DNA from 4 places in the Sphingobium rhizovicinum genome. Region 3 is predicted to be linked to each of the others. Evidence: riboswitches for the same ligand, from Rfam matches in the RefSeq annotation. Region 3 holds a riboswitch; each other region holds the start of a gene.
The links. A riboswitch is a leader RNA that binds a small molecule or an ion and turns the genes downstream of it on or off. The one in region 3 is predicted to bind cobalamin.
Positions count from the first base shown of each region.

Region 1: another riboswitch for cobalamin. It lies ahead of ACFOKF_RS23465 (DUF1636 domain-containing protein); the one in region 3 lies ahead of cobW (cobalamin biosynthesis protein CobW).
Region 2: another riboswitch for cobalamin. It lies ahead of ACFOKF_RS05645 (TonB-dependent receptor plug domain-containing protein); the one in region 3 lies ahead of cobW (cobalamin biosynthesis protein CobW).
Region 4: another riboswitch for cobalamin. It lies ahead of ACFOKF_RS21130 (TonB-dependent receptor); the one in region 3 lies ahead of cobW (cobalamin biosynthesis protein CobW).

Region 1 is NZ_JBHRVU010000005.1:1,029,909-1,034,117, forward strand. Features, by position in the region: gene ACFOKF_RS23455 (histidine phosphatase family protein) at 1-500, opposite strand, end outside; gene cobT (nicotinate-nucleotide--dimethylbenzimidazole phosphoribosyltransferase) at 500-1,513, opposite strand; gene ACFOKF_RS23465 (DUF1636 domain-containing protein) at 1,510-1,917, opposite strand; cobalamin riboswitch at 2,118-2,306, opposite strand; gene ACFOKF_RS23470 (GMC family oxidoreductase) at 2,305-3,924, opposite strand; gene ACFOKF_RS23475 (PQQ-dependent dehydrogenase, methanol/ethanol family) at 3,933-4,209, opposite strand, start outside.
Region 2 is NZ_JBHRVU010000004.1:872,961-877,169, forward strand. Features, by position in the region: gene mobA (molybdenum cofactor guanylyltransferase) at 1-521, opposite strand, end outside; gene fdhD (formate dehydrogenase accessory sulfurtransferase FdhD) at 638-1,450, shown strand; cobalamin riboswitch at 1,520-1,730, shown strand; gene ACFOKF_RS05645 (TonB-dependent receptor plug domain-containing protein) at 1,899-3,737, shown strand; gene ACFOKF_RS05650 (ABC transporter substrate-binding protein) at 3,774-4,209, opposite strand, start outside.
Region 3 is NZ_JBHRVU010000004.1:2,172,419-2,176,627, forward strand. Features, by position in the region: gene cobN (cobaltochelatase subunit CobN) at 1-1,013, opposite strand, end outside; gene cobW (cobalamin biosynthesis protein CobW) at 1,023-2,060, opposite strand; cobalamin riboswitch at 2,250-2,472, opposite strand; gene ACFOKF_RS11705 (HoxN/HupN/NixA family nickel/cobalt transporter) at 2,509-3,546, opposite strand; cobalamin riboswitch at 3,716-3,955, opposite strand; gene ACFOKF_RS11710 (DUF2339 domain-containing protein) at 4,022-4,209, opposite strand, start outside.
Region 4 is NZ_JBHRVU010000005.1:534,634-538,842, reverse strand. Features, by position in the region: gene ACFOKF_RS21140 (methanol/ethanol family PQQ-dependent dehydrogenase) at 1-1,035, shown strand, start outside; gene ACFOKF_RS21135 (pentapeptide repeat-containing protein) at 1,157-1,807, shown strand; cobalamin riboswitch at 1,867-2,116, shown strand; gene ACFOKF_RS21130 (TonB-dependent receptor) at 2,297-4,209, shown strand, end outside.

The DNA of each region.
Region 1 (4,209 bases), on a different contig from region 3:
GCATAGGGCAGGTCGATCGCCCATGTCTGGCGCTGGTCGAAACCGCACAGGCTGGCCAGCGCCGCGCGCATCGCCCCGCCATGGGTGACGATCAATGCCGGTTCGGCCGACAGATCGGCAATCGCCGCGCCGACCCGCGCCACCAGCGCCGACCAGCGCTCGCCTCCGGGCGGCGGGCTAGCGTCAGGGTCGGCATGGAATTGCGCCAGCGCACCCGCGTCCAGCGTCGCCGGATCGGCGCCGTCCCACGCGCCAAAATCCAGCTCCCGCCATCGCACGTCGATCCGGGGCGTCAGGCCGCAATCCTGCGCGATCGCCGCCGCCGCCTGCGCCGTACGCGACAGGTCGGAACACTGGATCGCCGCCACATCCAGCCCCTTCGCCCGCGCCCGACAGGCGGCGATCCCCGCATCGGTCGAAGGCCAGTCGCCATGTCCCAGCAACCGCCCCGTTTCCGCCGGCGCGCCATGCCGCATCAGGTGGAGCAGCACGCTTTGCATCAACCGGCCGACACGCCCGCGTCGGCAAAGGTCGCCATCTGGTCATGCATCGCCAGCGCGGACCGCATCACCGCAACCGCAACCGCGCCGCCGCTGCCCTCACCCAGCCGCATGCCCAGGTCCAGCAGCGGCGTCAGCACCAGCCGTTTTAGCAGGCGTCCATGTGCCGCTTCGGCCGAACGATGGCCGGCGATCACATGGTTGCAAATGTCCGGTGCCCCTGCCGCCATCGCCCCCAGCGCAGCAGAACAGACAAAGCCGTCCAGCACCACGGGAATAAGATGATGCCGCGCCGCCAGCATCGCCCCGGCCATCGCCGCGATTTCACGCCCGCCCACGCAGCGCAGCGTTTCGAACGGCGTTCTGGGCAAATCGGCATGGCAGGCCATGGCAAGGTCGAGCACCTGTCGCTTGACCATCTGGCCATGCGCCCCAACCCCGGTGCCTGCGCCAACCCAATTCTGCGCCGTACCGCCGAAACTGCGCAGGCACAGCGCCGCCGCCGCCGTAGTGTTGCCAATGCCCATTTCGCCCAGCAACAACAGGTCCAGCGACGGATCGACCGCATCGGCTCCCGCATTGATCGCCGCCAGACATTGCGCCTCGCTCATCGCCGGTTCGACCGTGAAGTCCGCCGTCGGCCGGTCCAGATCGATCGGCACGATACGCAGGTCCAGTCCCGCCGCCCCGGCCAGCGCGTTGATAGCCGCGCCCCCGGCGGCGAAATTGGCCACCATCTGCGCCGTCACTTCTGCAGGAAAGGCGCTGACCCCATGCCGGGTCACGCCATGATTGCCGGCGAAGACCAGCGCCAGGCCATGGTCGATCCGCGGCCGCGCCCGCCCCTGCCATCCCGCCATGAACAACGCAATGTCTTCCAGCCGGCCCAGCGATCCGGCCGGCTTGGTCAGTTGCATCTGTCGCGCGGCGGCGGCATCGCGCGCCGCCTGATCCGGGCCGGGCAGCGACGCCAGCGCCGCCTCGAACGCGGCGACGGTTGGAAAGCGGCTCATGTCGCGACGAAACCGGGCGGCGGGGTGCGGACGATGAAATGACCCTTCACCCCCTGCGGCCAGTCGGCAAAGGGCACGCGGCCATGCTCGCTCTCCGCATAATGGGCGGCATAGTCCAGGATCGCGCGCGCAGCCTCCTCATCGGGGGTGAAGCGCCCCAACACATAACCGACTTTGCCCGGCGCGCGCAGATGGACGGTGCAATGCTCCGAACAGGCGAACAGGCAGGGCATGTCCTGCACTGCGACACCCTCATAGCGGGGCGACTGGGCCTTCACCCGCCGCAATGCTTCCGCCAGCCGCGCGCCGCCGCGCACGCCTTCCGCATCCTCGCGCGCATCGGGCGAATGGCGACAGCTGTTGCACACCACCACTGCGGGCACATCCTCGACCGGCCGCAACATGGCTCAGGCCGGCCTCTGGCTGGAAAATCTATATATAAATGACGCGCGCATCATGATCCCCGGTCCGTGACAGGACCGCGCGGCGACGAAACGACGATGCAATGCACTTCACGCGCACGACATCCCCGCCGCGCTCCCGCACGGTCGGCTCGTCGTTGCGCGAGGGATGACCCCGTTCGCCCGGCACACCCTGTCCGGTCGAAGAACGACCACGGCCGGCAGGTCTCCTGGCTTGCGGGTCAATGCCGGGGCGAAGCGCCTTCTCGGGACAGGCGTCCCAATGGCTTGTGCCTCGCTGGCTCGCCGCTCACAGTTGCAGGGGCAGCCGGGGTCTTGAACCCCGTTCCCTTTTGATCCCCTTGCGGGGAACCGGACGCAGCGCCGGCCCTATCGGACTTGGCTGGGGCGATCAAGGCGCTTGAGGACATGGTCCGCGCCCTTGTCGCCAATCATGATCGCCGTCGCATTGGTGTTGCCCGCCGGCAGCGTCGGCATGACCGAGGCATCGGCCACCCACAGGCCGTCAATGCCGATCACCGCCAGATCGGCATCGACCACCGCCTGCGGATCGTCCGCCCTGCCCATCTTCGCCGTGCCGACCGGGTGATAGAGCGGGATCGACGCCATCTTCACATAGGCGCGCAACTGTTGCGGATCGGTCAGGTCAGGTCCGGGCCGCAATTCATCTATTATATGTGTCGCAATCGGTGTCTCACGCAGGATCGACCGGGCGATGCCGATCCCCTCGACGATCTGGTCGATGTCATCGTCGCTGCCCAGCTGGCGATGCGCGATCTTCGGCGGCGCGAAAGCATCGGCCGATCGCAGGCTGATCCGTCCGCGATGACTGGGCCGCATCAATCCGACCAGCGTCGAGACGGACGGCGTCTTGCGCAGCATCAGCCGGCCCCGCGCATCAAAGTCGAACGCGAAGGCGGCGAAGCTGATCTGGAGATTGGGCGCGGGCAAATCCGACCGGCTTTTCACGAACGCCTGGGCGTGGCCGATCGCCGTGGTCAGCGCGCCCCGCCGGGCAAGCGCATAGCGCAACAACTGCCATGCTCCGCGCAGTCCCTGCGCATCGCTGTTCAGCGTCCTCACATCGACTTCGTTGACGACATGGGTGCCGACATGATCCTGCAAATTGCCGCCGACGCCGGGCAGATCGCGCACGACATCAATGCCATGAGCGCGCAGATGATCGGCCGGACCGATGCCCGACAGCATCAGCAGGCGCGGCGTGTTCATCGCGCCGGCGCTCAGCACCACGCCATGACGCGCGCGCAGCATCTTTTCGACGCCATCCTGCCAATAGACGATGCCGATGGCGCGATTATTGTCGATCAGGATACGCAGCAATTGCGCGCCCAGCAGGATGGCGGGCGCTTTGCCGCCACGCCGTTCGTGCAGATAGCCTCGCGCCGCCGAACAGCGCTCACCGCCCCGCTGCGATACCTGCACATAATCGACGCCCTCGGCGCTTTCGCCATTCAGGTCTGGCGATCGGGCGATGCCTGCCGCCTGCGCCGCGGCGATCCATTGATCGGTAATCGGATAACGCGCACGGCCTTCCGACACCGCAATCGGCCCACCCGCGCCGCGCCATGTGTCGGCGCCGCGCTCATTATCCTCCAGCCGCCGGAAATAGGGCAGGACCGCTTCATAATCCCAGCCCGCCACGCCCTGCCGCGCCCATTCGTCATAATCCCAGCGATGGCCACGAATGAACATCATGCCGTTGAGCGCGCTGCCCCCGCCCAGCATCCTGCCCGCCGGCCAGATGTCCGCCCGCCCGCCCAGCGACGGGTCCGGCTCCACCTGATAACACCAGTCATAGGCCGGGTTCTGGACGATCGCGCTGGTCAGCGCCGGGATGCGCGATCGCATATGCCGGTCGGTCCCGCCCGCCTCGATCAGCGCGACGGCAAGGCCCGCTTCGGCGAGCCGCCCGGCCATGGCGCATCCCGCCGACCCGCCGCCAACGACGATGAGATCCGTCTCTTCCATGATCATTCCTAGAAATTGGACATGATGGCGGCGCTGGGCGCGTCGATCGGCTGGCCCGCCGCCCGCATCTTCGTTTCGCGTGCGTGCAGCTTGCCCTGTTCGTCGATCAGCCAGGCGTGGATCGCATCCACATCCTGAACGCTCAGCAGGTCATCCCAGCGCGGCATCCCGCCGGGCAGCAACACCCCCTCCCGCACGATCGGCGCGAAGACATCATGCGTCGCCGGCTGCATCCGGCGCAGATCGGGCGCGGTGGAGCGCAACTGATTGCTGTGGCAGATAGCG
Region 2 (4,209 bases), 1.3 Mb from region 3:
CAGGTCAGCGCAGCCAGATCCTCCGGCCGGTTGATGTTGGGCAGCGTCAGCCCCGGCACCTCCACGATCCGGGCGCCGATGCGCTCCAGCCAGCCATAGATGGATCGGTTATTCTCTTCGTCCAGATGCGCGTCCAGTTCGAACGCCAATGTTGCCGGCCACCAGCCGAGCAGTTGCTGGCCCTGTAGCACGGCAGGCTTGTCGCCGATCAGCGCGGCGGGCAATTCCGCCGGGTAGAATGGCATGTCGCAGCCGGTGGTCAGCACGCCGATAAATCCGTGACTCAGCGCATGATGCAGCGCTGCATTCAATCCGCCCAGTGGCCCCATGTCGGGATGCGGGCGATCCGCCAGTCCGCCCTCGCGTCCGCATAGCACGACGTCAGCGACATGGGGGGCAAGGCCGGCCATCGCATGATCGAGCAGGGTTTTTCCGTCGAGCAATGCCAGCGCCTTGTCGCTGCCGAATCGGCTGGATCTTCCACCAGCCAGCACGGCGCCCAATATCGGTCCACTGCGCATATCCGCCTCCATCATCAGCGCGGTCTGAGCATAGCATATTTCAGCCCGATATTCTGCATCAGCCGTGGTGCAGGACGCGCATTGCTACATGTCGGGCCGGGCCATAGATTGTGGGGATGCATGATGAGAATGATGTTCTGCCGCCGAATACCCACCTGACCTTCATCCGGCTCACCCCGGACGGCGCGGCCACGCCGATCGATCGGCAACTGGCGGAAGAAGTGCCGGTCGTGATCGAATATAATGGCGCGGGCTATGCTGTGCTGATGGCGACGCCGACCGATATTGGCGATCTGGTGCAGGGGTTCAGTCTGGCCGAGCGACTGATGACGCGGGAGGATGCGCTGCTGGACGTCGATGTGCATCGTACCGACAGCGGTGTGATCGCCCGCGCGACATTGCCGCCGCACCGGACCGAGGGGTTGCTCGATCGGGTGCGACATCGTGCGTCGGATAGTAGTTGCGGCCTGTGCGGGATCGAGAATCTGGAGCAGGCGATCCGGCCGTTGCCGCGCGTGACGACGACTTCGCGGGCGGACCGGGCCGCGATCTTCCATGCGCTGGAGGCTTTGCGCGATCATCAGCCCCTGAACGCCGCCACTGGTGCCGCCCATGCCGCCGCGCTGGTCGGTGCGGATGGCGCGATCCGGCTGGTGCGGGAGGATGTCGGGCGGCACAATGGGTTCGACAAGCTGATCGGCGCGATGGCGCGGCAGGGCATGGATTGGGATGGCGGTTTTGCGCTGCTGTCCTCACGCTGCTCCTATGAACTGGTGGAGAAGGCGGCGCTGGCCGATTGCCCGCTGCTCGTCACCATTTCCGCGCCGACCCGCCTGGCGACGGAACGCGCGGCGGCGGCGGGATTGCCGCTGGTCGCGCTGGCCCGATCCGACGCGCTGTTGCTGCGGGGCAACGCTGTGGCGCTTTAATCGCGCCCTGCTTGGATTCGCCCCGGCTTTCCCGTACAGCGCCGCGCGTGGGGAGGGGTTGTTCTTTTCCTGCAAACAGATCGCGCCGGTGCCCGTGAGGGCTGAAACGGGAATGCGGTGCGGGTGCGCGAGCGCCCAATTCCGTGGCTGTCCCTGCAACTGTAAGCGGATAGCGCGATGCATGGGGTCGAAAGACCGGCCACTGGAGCCCATCCGGGAAGGCTGATGCATCGTGCAACGACCCGCGAGCCAGGAGACCTGCCGGCGCTTGGTCGCTCTGCTTTGGTCCAGGGGATGGCCGGGGCACGGTGGGTTTTCCGTCGAGCGACGCCGTGCGGCCGGGGCCGCATCGGGTTGCGGCGGGACATGGCGTCATCCCTCCAACATCCGACCGCCTGCGCGGACGCCCCGACCCTGATAGTCGCCATGCGACGCCATAGGGGCTTATATGTTGAAAATGGGAATATCGCTCGCGGCCTTGCTGGCTGCGACACCGGCACTGGCGCAGGAGGACGAGATCATCGTCACCGCCACCGGCATCGAACAGCCGCGCGACGAAGTAGGGCAGGCGATCACCGTCATCGACGCGAAGACGATCGAGCAGCGGCAGGCGACCGACATCGTCGATCTGCTGGCGACGACGCCGGGCGTGCGCTTCAACCGCAACGGATCGACCGGCGGCGTGACCAGCGTGTCGCTGCGCGGAGCGGAAACGACGCAGACTCTGGTGCTGATCGACGGGGTGAAGGTGAATGATCCCAGCGGTATCGGCGACGGCTATGATTTCGGCCATTTGCTGACCGCCAATATCCGCCGGGTCGAAGTGCTGCGCGGCTCCAATTCGGTCGTCTATGGCAGTCAGGCGATCGGCGGCGTCGTCAACCTGATGACCGGGACGCCGGCCGAAGGTTTCGCGGGCAATGCCTCGATCGATTATGGCTATGCCGATACGCTCAATGCCAAGGCGGATGTGTCCGGCACCGCCGGTATTGCGTCCGGCGGGATCGGTGCGGCTTATTATCGCACCGACGGCATTTCCTCGGCCGCTGGCGGCACCGAGCGGGATGGCTATGAGAATATCGCCACCAACGCCCGGCTGAAGCTGGCCTTCACCGATACTCTGAGCCTCGACCTGCGCGGCTATTATATCTATGCCGACCTCGATTATGACAGCTTCTTCGGCGCGCCCGCCGACAGCAGCGACGTTTCGAAGGTCGACCAATATGTCGGCTATGCCGGCGTCAATCTGGCGCTGCTGGACGGCAAGCTGACCAACCGCGCGGCCGTCACCTGGATGCGCAACGACCGCGACTATTATTTCGTGCGCGGCACCGACCCGGATTATGGCTATTCGGGCACCAATTTGCGCTTCGAATATGAGGGCGTCTATGCCCCGGTCGATCAGGCGAAGCTGGTCTTCGGTTACGAGCATGAACGGCCCGATTATGATTATTTCGGATTTGGCGACACCGCGAGCGCGAAGATCAACATCGACAGCGTCTATGGTCTGGCGATCGTGAAGCCCTTCACCGGCCTCGCCGTCACCGGCGGCCTGCGCCATGACGATCATAGCCAGTTCGGCGGCGCGACCACCTTTGGCGCGAACGCCAACTACACGCCCAATGGCGGCGCGACCAATATCCGCGTCAGCTATGGCGAAGGGTTCAAGGCGCCGTCGCTCTATCAGCTGTATGATCCATGGAGCGGCAATCGTGCGCTGACGCCCGAACGGTCGAAAAGCTATGACGTTGGGCTGGATCAGAGTCTGGCCGGCGGCCGTGCGCAGTTGTCGGTCACGGCCTTCCGCCGCGATACCCGCAACCAGATCAATTATGATTACGTCACCTATACCTATGGCAATCTGGATCGCACCCGGGCCAAGGGCGTGGAAGCATCGGTTGCGCTGAAGCCGGTCGATGCGCTGACGGTGACGGGCAGCTACAGCTATGTCGACGCGCGCGATCGTTCGGCTGGCGCGGCGACCTATGGCAATCGCCTTGCCCGCCGCGCGGCCAATGCGGTCAGCCTGTCGGCCGATTATGACTGGTTCTTCGGCCTGTCGACCGGCGCGACCGTCACCATGGTCGGCGACAGTTTCGACGATGCGGCCAATACGCGGCGGCTGGACGGCTATGCGCTGGTCGGGCTGCGCGCGTCCCTGCCGGTTGGCGATCATCTGGAAGTCTATGGCCGCATCGACAATCTGTTCGATGAAGGATACGCCACGGCCTATGGCTATAACACATTCGGCCGCGCCGCTTATGGCGGGGTGCGTGTCCGTTTCTGACGATTGCAGGGAAGGGCGGGCGTGATGCCCGCCCTTTCAGCGCGGCGCGTTCAGGCGCGTCGTGATTGCGCGTGCGGCCTGCACATAGGCGGGGCCGCCGCAGACGGTCCAGCTTTGCGGCAGGCTGATGCGCGGGATGCGGGCGAGAGCGGGATGGTGCAGCATTTCGGTTCCCTGATCGACCACATGGTCGGTGGCGCTTTCCACGATCAGCCAGTCGGGCCGGGCAGCGACCATCTCCTCCAGCGAAACCTGCGCCAGCGCGGGCTTGCCGAGTTTTGCGGCAAGGTTGGTGAGGCCGACCCGATGCATCAGATCGTCGATCAAGGTGCCGGTGCCGGTCATATAGCCGCGCCGCTGATAATAAGCCGCCACGCCGCCGCGCCGGGCCTTTGGCAGGGCGGCAAGGTCGCGGTTCATCCGCGCGATCAGCGCTTCGCCCCGGTCGACATGGCCGACGGCGTGGGCGACT
Region 3 (4,209 bases):
TCCAGCGCCGGGTCGCGCGCCTGCGCTTCCTTGAAACTCGCCACCCCGGCAAACAGCCGCCCATCCACTTCGGGCAGGACGACATGCATAGCGAGGTCAGCGGGCGACAGGCCCCGCGCCGACTCCTGCCACGCCTGCCGTCCCGATGTCGCCAGCGCCAGCTGGAACACCGGCACGCCCGCGCCATCGAGCGGGGTCGTGCCATCCTCTCCCCGCGCGGAAAAGGCGGTGGCATTAATGATCGCGGCGGGCGCATAGGCCTTCACCCAGTCCGCAATCTGATCCCGTATTTCAACCGGTTTGAGCGAGGGCGCGAACAGCCCCACCATGTCGAAGCCCCGCCCGGCAAAGGCATCGCGCAGCGCCTCGAATGGCTGGGTATCCGCAGCCGTCAGATAGGAACGATAGAAGACCAGCAGGATGCGTGGCCGATCCGTCCGGCTTTCGAAAACCGCCGGAGACGCCAGATCGCCATCCCACGCCCCGACCATCGGCAAAGACGCAATCGGCGACTCCGCCCCACCTAGTCCCGCAGCACCCGCCAGCAGCCCCAGCGCCACCTGCGCCGCCACCGCACCGCCCTCGTCACATAGCCGCGCAAGTGCCCGCAACGTCGCAGCCGGCACGGTCGAGGCCGCCTCCAGCCGCGCATCGGGCCGCCCGTCCCCCGGCAGCACCGCCAGCGCGATCCCCCGCGTCAGCGCCAGCGCCTCGACCTGTTGCAGGCCATAGGTCCAGTAGGATGCCCCCCCGATCAGCCGGATCAGGATCGCCTTCGCCCCGAAGAGCGTCCGTTCGATATAGGTATCGACCGACAGCGGATGCGTCAGCGCCGCCAGATTGGCGAGCCGCAGTGTCGGCAACACGCCGCGCGCGCCATGCCAACCCGCCGCAAAGGCGGCCAGATCGCTGTCCGAAAAGGACAGGAAGACAAGATCGGCAGGCGTCTGCCCCAGATCCTGCGGGACAGCCGCTTCCTCGATCCCATGGGTCTCGCGGAAGATGACGTGCATCGGGGTAGCTCAGCCTTCCAGCACGGCCCGGATCGCAGCCTCATCGATGCGATCATGCTCGGCGATCACCACCAAAGCCGTTGCACGCGCTTCGCCAGGCCGCCAGGGCCGGTCATACTGGTGCCGCACCCGCGCGCCGACCGCCTGCACCAGCAGGCGCATCGGCTTGCCGGCCACCGCCGCATAGCCCTTCACCCGCAAAATCTGCTGCTCGCGCGCCAGCCGCTCGATCCGCGCAGTCAGGTCAGCCGGATCGGCAATCTCGCCCAGCGTCAGGACGATACTGTCGAAATCCTCATGCTCATGATCATCCTCGCCATCATGGTGCGATGGACGCGCAGCCAGATCATCCTCCGCCGCCGCATTCAGGCCCAGCAGCACGCGCGGGTCGATCACCCCTTCGACCAGTTCGATCACCGGTAAGGGACGCGGCGTTTCGGCCGCAATCACCGCCCGCGCGGCGGCGACGCCTTCCGGCCCGGCAAGGTCCGCCTTGGTCAGCAGCACCATGTCGGCGCAGGCCAGTTGATCCTCGAACACTTCGGACAGCGGCGTTTCATGGTCGATGCCCGGATCAGCCAGACGCTGCGCCTCCAGCGCTTCCAGATCGGGCGCGAACCGCCCGTCCGCCACCGCCTCCGCATCGGCCAGCGCGATCACGCCGTCCACGGTGATGCGCGACCGGATCGCCGGCCAGTCGAACGCCTTGAGCAACGGCTTGGGCAGCGCCAGCCCTGAGGTTTCGATCAATATATGGTCGGGCCTCGGCTCCAGCGCCAGCAGCGCCTCGACCGTGGGGATGAAATCATCGGCGACGGTGCAACAGATGCAGCCATTGGCCAGTTCGACGATATTTTCCGCCGGGCAATCGGGAATGGCGCAGCTTTTCAATATGTCGCCATCCACACCCAAAGTGCCGAATTCATTGACGACCACCGCGAGCCGACGCCCGCCGGCATTGCGGATCAGATGGCTGATCAGCGTGGTCTTGCCGGCACCCAGAAAGCCGGTGACGATAGTGACCGGCAGCTTGGCCAGATCGGACATGTTATTCTCCCGCGCGCCAAACGACGACAGGCGGGGCTTGCCGGCATCCCCAAGAGACGCCGACCGACGCGCGACGACGGGCGGACGCGACAGGGCGCCCGGCATCCCGCACCGTGTAGCCCCAGCCACACGATTTCGTCGCTCAGACGGAAGAAACTACCGTGCCATGGCCATCCCCTGGACCAGAGCAAGAGCGACCAGACGCCGGCAGGTCTCCTGGCTCGCGGGTCAAGGCTTGATGCGCGCCTTCCCAGACCTTTTGGGGTCCAGTGGCCGCTCTCGCAAGGAGAGCATGCGCATCGCGCTCGCCGCTTACAGTTGCAGGGACAGCCGCGGAATTGAGGAGGCAAGCCCCTCTCACCGCATTCCCATTTAAAGCCCCTTACGGGGCACCGGCGCGATCAATGTTCGTCGCCCTAAACCAAATCGGCCGCCAAGCCAACGCTGTTCAACCAGCCGTCCGCACTTCGATCTCGTCAAAGCGTTTCCAACGATAAATGCCGAAACTCAGCACCCAGCAGAGGATGAACAGGCCGATAATGGCAAAACCCAGACTGTTGAAATTCTCGCCCAGTTCCGCCGCGATCCGCCAAGGGCCACCCTCCAGCCCCAGCTTGTCGCCGATCAGCGCCATCGCCTCGATCCCGCCGATGACGATCGCGACCAGCGCCGAAATCAGGGTGATGGTGATATTGTAATAGAGTTTGCGGATCGGCTTCACGAACGCCCATTCATAGGCGCCCAGCATCACCACCCCGTCCGCCGTATCGACCAGCGCCATGCCGGCGGCGAACAAAGCGGGCAGCACCAGGATCGTGCCGATCGCCATGCCATCGGCGGCCTGACTGGCAGACAGGCCCAATATCGCCACTTCCGTCGCGGTATCGAAGCCCAGACCGAAGATGAAGCCCAGCGGCGCCATATGCCAGCTTGCGCTGACCAGCCGGAACATCGGCCGGAACAGGCGCGCCAACAGCCCGCGATTGCCCAGCAACAGGTCCAGATCCTCCTCGACATAGGCGCCGCCCGCCCGGACATGGGCAAAGCTCTTCCACACCGACCGCAGGATCATCAGGTTCATCGCCGCGATCGCGAACAGGAAGGTCGCCGACACGCCGGTCGCCACGATCCCGCCAACCTCGCGAAAACTCTCGAACCGGGCCAACGCACTGGCCGTCAGCGCGATCGTGACGGAGGCGATAGCGATGATCGCCGAATGGCCGATCGCAAACCAGAAGCCGACGGTGATCGGCCGCTGCCCATCCTGCATCAGCTTGCGCGTCACATTGTCGATCGCAGCGATATGATCGGCATCCACCGCATGGCGCAGCCCCAGCCCCCAGGCGAGCAGCGCCGTCCCCAGCATCAATGGCTGGTCATGAAATTGGGCAAAGGCCCATAGCCAAACGGCGATATTCGCCGCGATCAGCGCGGCCATCAACCCGGTCACGCGATGCCGCAGGCGCGGCGTCGAAGATTTGGACATGTCAGTCATGGGAAAAGGAAACACCCCGGCATCATGCGACAAGACAGGGGCCAGCGCGCATCGACCGGACGCCATCAGCGACCGACGCACGGTTCCAAGGCGGCCCCCGCCGCTCTTTCGTCGCTCAGACGGAGTGATACCGTGCCATGGCCATCCCCTGGACCAGGGCAAGAGCGACCAGACGCCGGCAGGTCTCCTGGCTCGCGGGTCGACGCTTGACGCATGGCCTTCCCGGGCCTCGCAGGATTTAGCGTCCGGCCCAGTGGCTGCCTTCCTTATTTCAGAAAGGCCTATGCGTCGCACTCACCGCTTACAGTTGCAGGGACAGCCGCGGATTTGGGGGACGAGTCCCCCGCACCGCATTCCCTTTTAAAGCCCCTCACGAGGCACCGGCGCGATCGGCGGCCAATGGGTGAACCCATCGGCCGACGCCGGGCATAACCCGGCGTCACCCGCTTGCCAAGCGGGTGAAAGTTCAGCTTTCAGCCCGCCCGTGCCGGGCATCGACACGCAGATGACGGCTGTAAAGCCAGCCGATGCCAATCAGGCTGAAGCCCAGCGCCAGGAAGGATGCGATGCGCGGCAACCCGGTCAGGCCCGATGCATCAAGCAGGAACACCTTGGCCACCGCCCCCAGCATCAGCAACAACGATGCAATCCGCC
Region 4 (4,209 bases), on a different contig from region 3:
GGCGGCGGCGCGCCCTGGCAATCGGCCACCTATGACGAGAAGACCAACACCATCGTCATCGGCACCGGCAACCCGGCGCCGTGGAACACATGGAAGCGCTCGCCCGGCGACAGCCTCTATACGTCGGGGCAGGTCTATATCGAACCCTCGACGGGGGAGCCGGTCGGCTTCTTCCAGCATACGCCCAATGATGCGTGGGACTTTTCGGGCAACAACCCGATCGTGCTGTTCGATCTGGAAAAGGACGGCAAGACGGTCCGGGCCGGCGCCCATGCCGACCGCAACGGCTATTTCTTCCTGACCGATCTCGACAAGCTGACCAAGCGTGACGGGAAGATCAGCAAGCAGAAGGGCAGCGCGCTCGGCATCTATCCCTTCGTTCCCAACATCAGCTGGGCCAGCAAATGGGATGTCGCCAATGGCCGGCCGATCGAAAATCCGGGCCAGCGCCCCCCACCGCCAGCGCCCGGCAAGGACAAGGGCGAAAGCATCCGCGTGACGCCCAACTTCCTGGGCGGGACCAACTGGATGCCCATGTCCTACAACCCCGGCACCGGCCTGTTCTACATCCCGTCGAACGACTGGTCGGAAGATTACTGGACCGAAAATGTCACCTATAACAAGGGTGCCGCCTATCTGGGTCAGGGCTTCCGCATCCGTAAGCAGTTCGACGATCATGTCGGCGTGCTGCGGGCCATGGACCCCAGGACCGGCAAGATCGCCTGGGAAGCCAAGGAGCATCTGCCGTTATGGGGCGGCAACGTCACCACCAAGGGCAATATCGTCATTCAGGGCACCAGCGATGGCTATGTAAAGATCTTCAATGCCAAGACCGGCGAGGAACTCTGGAAATTCCAGACCGGCTCCGGCGTGGTGTCCGTGCCGATCGTCTGGGAAGAGGATGGCAAGCAATATATCGGCCTCGCTTCCGGCTATGGCGGCGCCGTGCCGCTATGGGGCGGGGACATGGCCGACCTCACGCGAACGGTCAGCCAGGGCGGCTCCTTCTGGGTGTTCGAACTGCCCGAAGCCTGATGATCTTGGCGCGGAGCCCGACACTCCGTGCGAAGCGCCCGGCCGGACCGCGACCTCCCTCGCGCCTCCGGCCGGGCACCCCATTTCCTCATCCTGTTTTCGCCATGGATCGGATCTTCCCATGCGCCTTGCCTGCCTTGTCCTGCTGGCCGCTTCTGTCGCCGCCCCTGCCTTCGCCCAGCAAAAGATCGTCAATGTGGAGGAGCGCCCGACGCCATGGGTCGTGAACGGATGCACCATCGTCCCCCATGCGTCCTGCGCCGGCGCGGATTTGCGCTTTGCCGATCTCGCCAATGCGGACCTGACCGGCGCGGACCTGCACGGGGCCAAATTGTCGCGTGCGGACATGCGGCATGCCAATCTGACAGGCGCCAATCTCGACGGCGCGGATCTTGATGGCGCGGATATGTCCATGACGTTCCTGAATGGCGCGCGGCTGAACGGCGCGTCGCTGCGCGGGGCCAATCTGGCCTTTGCGCGCGCCGGCCACGCCATGTTCGACGGCGCCGATCTGACTGCGGCGACGCTGGAAAAGGCGCTGCTGAAAGGGGCTTCGTTCAGGGAGGCGAAGCTGATCCACGCCGATCTGCTGGAGGCCAAATTCTATGAAGCCAATCTGGAACGGGCGACCATGGACGCATCCCGCATCCGCTTTGCCGTGTTTCAGGATGCGTGGATGAAGGATTGTGCCGGCTGCCCGTCCAGTTGGCAGACCGGCGACACCGTATGGCAGACCGAAGAGAAGGAACGACTGCGCAATCGGGAACGATGACTTGCGCAGGACCGGCTTGCATCATAAGGAGCCTTGTCCTTGACCTGTTTCGGCAGGATGAGGGCGAAGATCGCGTCGGTTCCCCGGAGACGGGGATTAAAATGGGAACGCGGTGAGGAGGGTGAAAGCCCTCCGAATCCGAGGCTGTCCCTGCAACTGTAAGTGGCGAGCGCGATATACAGGTGCGGACGGCATGAAGCCCGATCCGCCAGCCACTGGGCCGGACGCTAAATCCTGCGAGGCCTGGGAAGGCCGTATATCAAGCGATGACCCATGAGCCAGGAGACCTGCCGGCGTCTGGTCGCTCTTGCCCTGGTCCAGGGGATGGCCGCGGCACGGTGAACTCCGTCTGAGCGACGAACGAGCGGCTGGGGCCGCATCGGACGCTGTGTGTCGGTCGCCCCTGGCGTCCGGCCGATGCCGGCTGCCGACCGTTCGTGAACGGCACGCCCCCGCCCATATGTCGTGCGACGCCGACGGGGGATTATAATGTTGAAGTTCACATCGGCTGCGCTCGCGGCCTTTTCACTATGCACGCCTGTCGTTCTGGCCCAGCCTGCCGCCGAAGGAGCGGATGGCGAAGCCTCCACCATCGTCGTGACCGGGGTTGTGGACCCGCTGCGCCTGAATATGAAGTCGCAAGGCGCCAGCCGGCTTGGCCTCACCGCGCTGGAAATGCCCGCCAGCGTGGAGACGCTGGATGGCGACGCCATTCGTCTGCGCGGCGATTTGACCATTCAGGATGCGGCCGCCCGCGCGACCGGCATCGTCAACACGTCGGGCGTGTTCGGCTTTGGCCTCTCGTCGCGCGGCTTCACCGGCCAGAATTCGGTGATGACGCTCTATGACGGGATGCGCATGTATAATAACACGCTCACCTTCCCGGCCGATCCGTGGATGGCGCAGAGCGTGGAAATTTTGCGGGGGCCTGCCTCCGTCCTCTATGGTGAGGGCGCCATTGGCGGGGCGGTCAATGTGGTCCGCAAGCAGCCGTCCGACGATATGCAGGTGAGTGGGCGGATCGGCCTTTCCTCCTTCGACAGCTTCAATGTTGCGGCCGGTGCCGGCGGTCCCATCAGCGAAGGCCTGTCCTATCGCGCCGACGCCAGCTTCCGCCGGTCGGAAGGCTGGATGGATCGGGGCGACAATGATGCGCTGGCTCTGGCCGGGGCGATCCGGCTGAAGCCTGCAAACAACCTCAGCATCACCCTGTCCCACGACTTCAGCGATCAAAATCCCCGGACCTGGTTCGGCGTGCCGCTGGTCAATGGCCAACTCGACCGATCGCTGCGGAAGAATAACTATAATGTGACCGACGCCAGCCTGCGTTTCCGCGACAACTGGAGCCAGGCAAAGGTCGAATGGAGCGTGTCGGACGCATTGACCATTCGCAGCAGCTTCTACCATCTCTGCGCCAATAAATATTGGAAGAATGCGGAAAATCTGACCTACATCCCGGCCACTGCCACGACCCCCGCGCAGGTGCGGCAGAGCAGCTTCCTGGAACTTTATCATATCCAGAAGCAGACCGGGAACCGCACCACCGCCAATCTGGATCATGACCTGGCCGGTCTGGAAAACCGGCTGGTCGTTGGCTTCGACGTCAATCGCATCAGCTACAAAAATGTCAGCAACAGCGGCAACACCGCCACCCGGTTGGTTGACGCCGCAAACCCGGTTCCCGGCCTGTTCATCCATCAACCCGGAGCAGTGACGAAGGCGCGCTACACCAATCGCATCCGCCAGTTTTCGATCTTTACCGAAGACCGGCTGAAATTCAGCGACCAGTTTTCGCTCGTCGGCGGGCTGCGTTATGACCGGCCGGAAATCACCAAGACCGACTATGTGAATGCGGCGAACAACTTCACCGCCACGCCCGATGCCGTCACCTGGCGCGTGGGCGCGGTCTATAATCCGATGCCCAGCCTGTCCCTCTATGGCCAATATGCGACCGCCGCCGATCCGGTCGGCGCGCTGGTGTCGACCAGCGTCGCGCAGAGCGATTTCGATCTGTCGACCGGGCGCCAATATGAAGCAGGAATCAAGCATATCTTCTGGGGCGCACGGGGCCAGTGGACGCTGGCGGTCTATGACATCGTCAAGCGCAAACTGCTGACGTCCGACCCGCTGATCCCGACCATCCAGGTGCAGGTTGGCCAGCAAAGTTCGCGCGGGGTGGAAGCATCGCTGTTTCTGGAGCCGGTCGACCGCGTCAACATCACGCTGAACGGCGCGCTGCTGCGGGCGCGCTATGACGATTTCGCCGAATCCGTGGGCGGCGTCCTGTTCCAGCGGGCCGGCAACCGGCCCAGCAATGTCGCGACCCGAACGGCCAACGCTTTTGTCAGTTGGGAATTTGCAAAGGGCTGGGTCGTGGATGGCGGCGTCAGCTATGTCGGCAA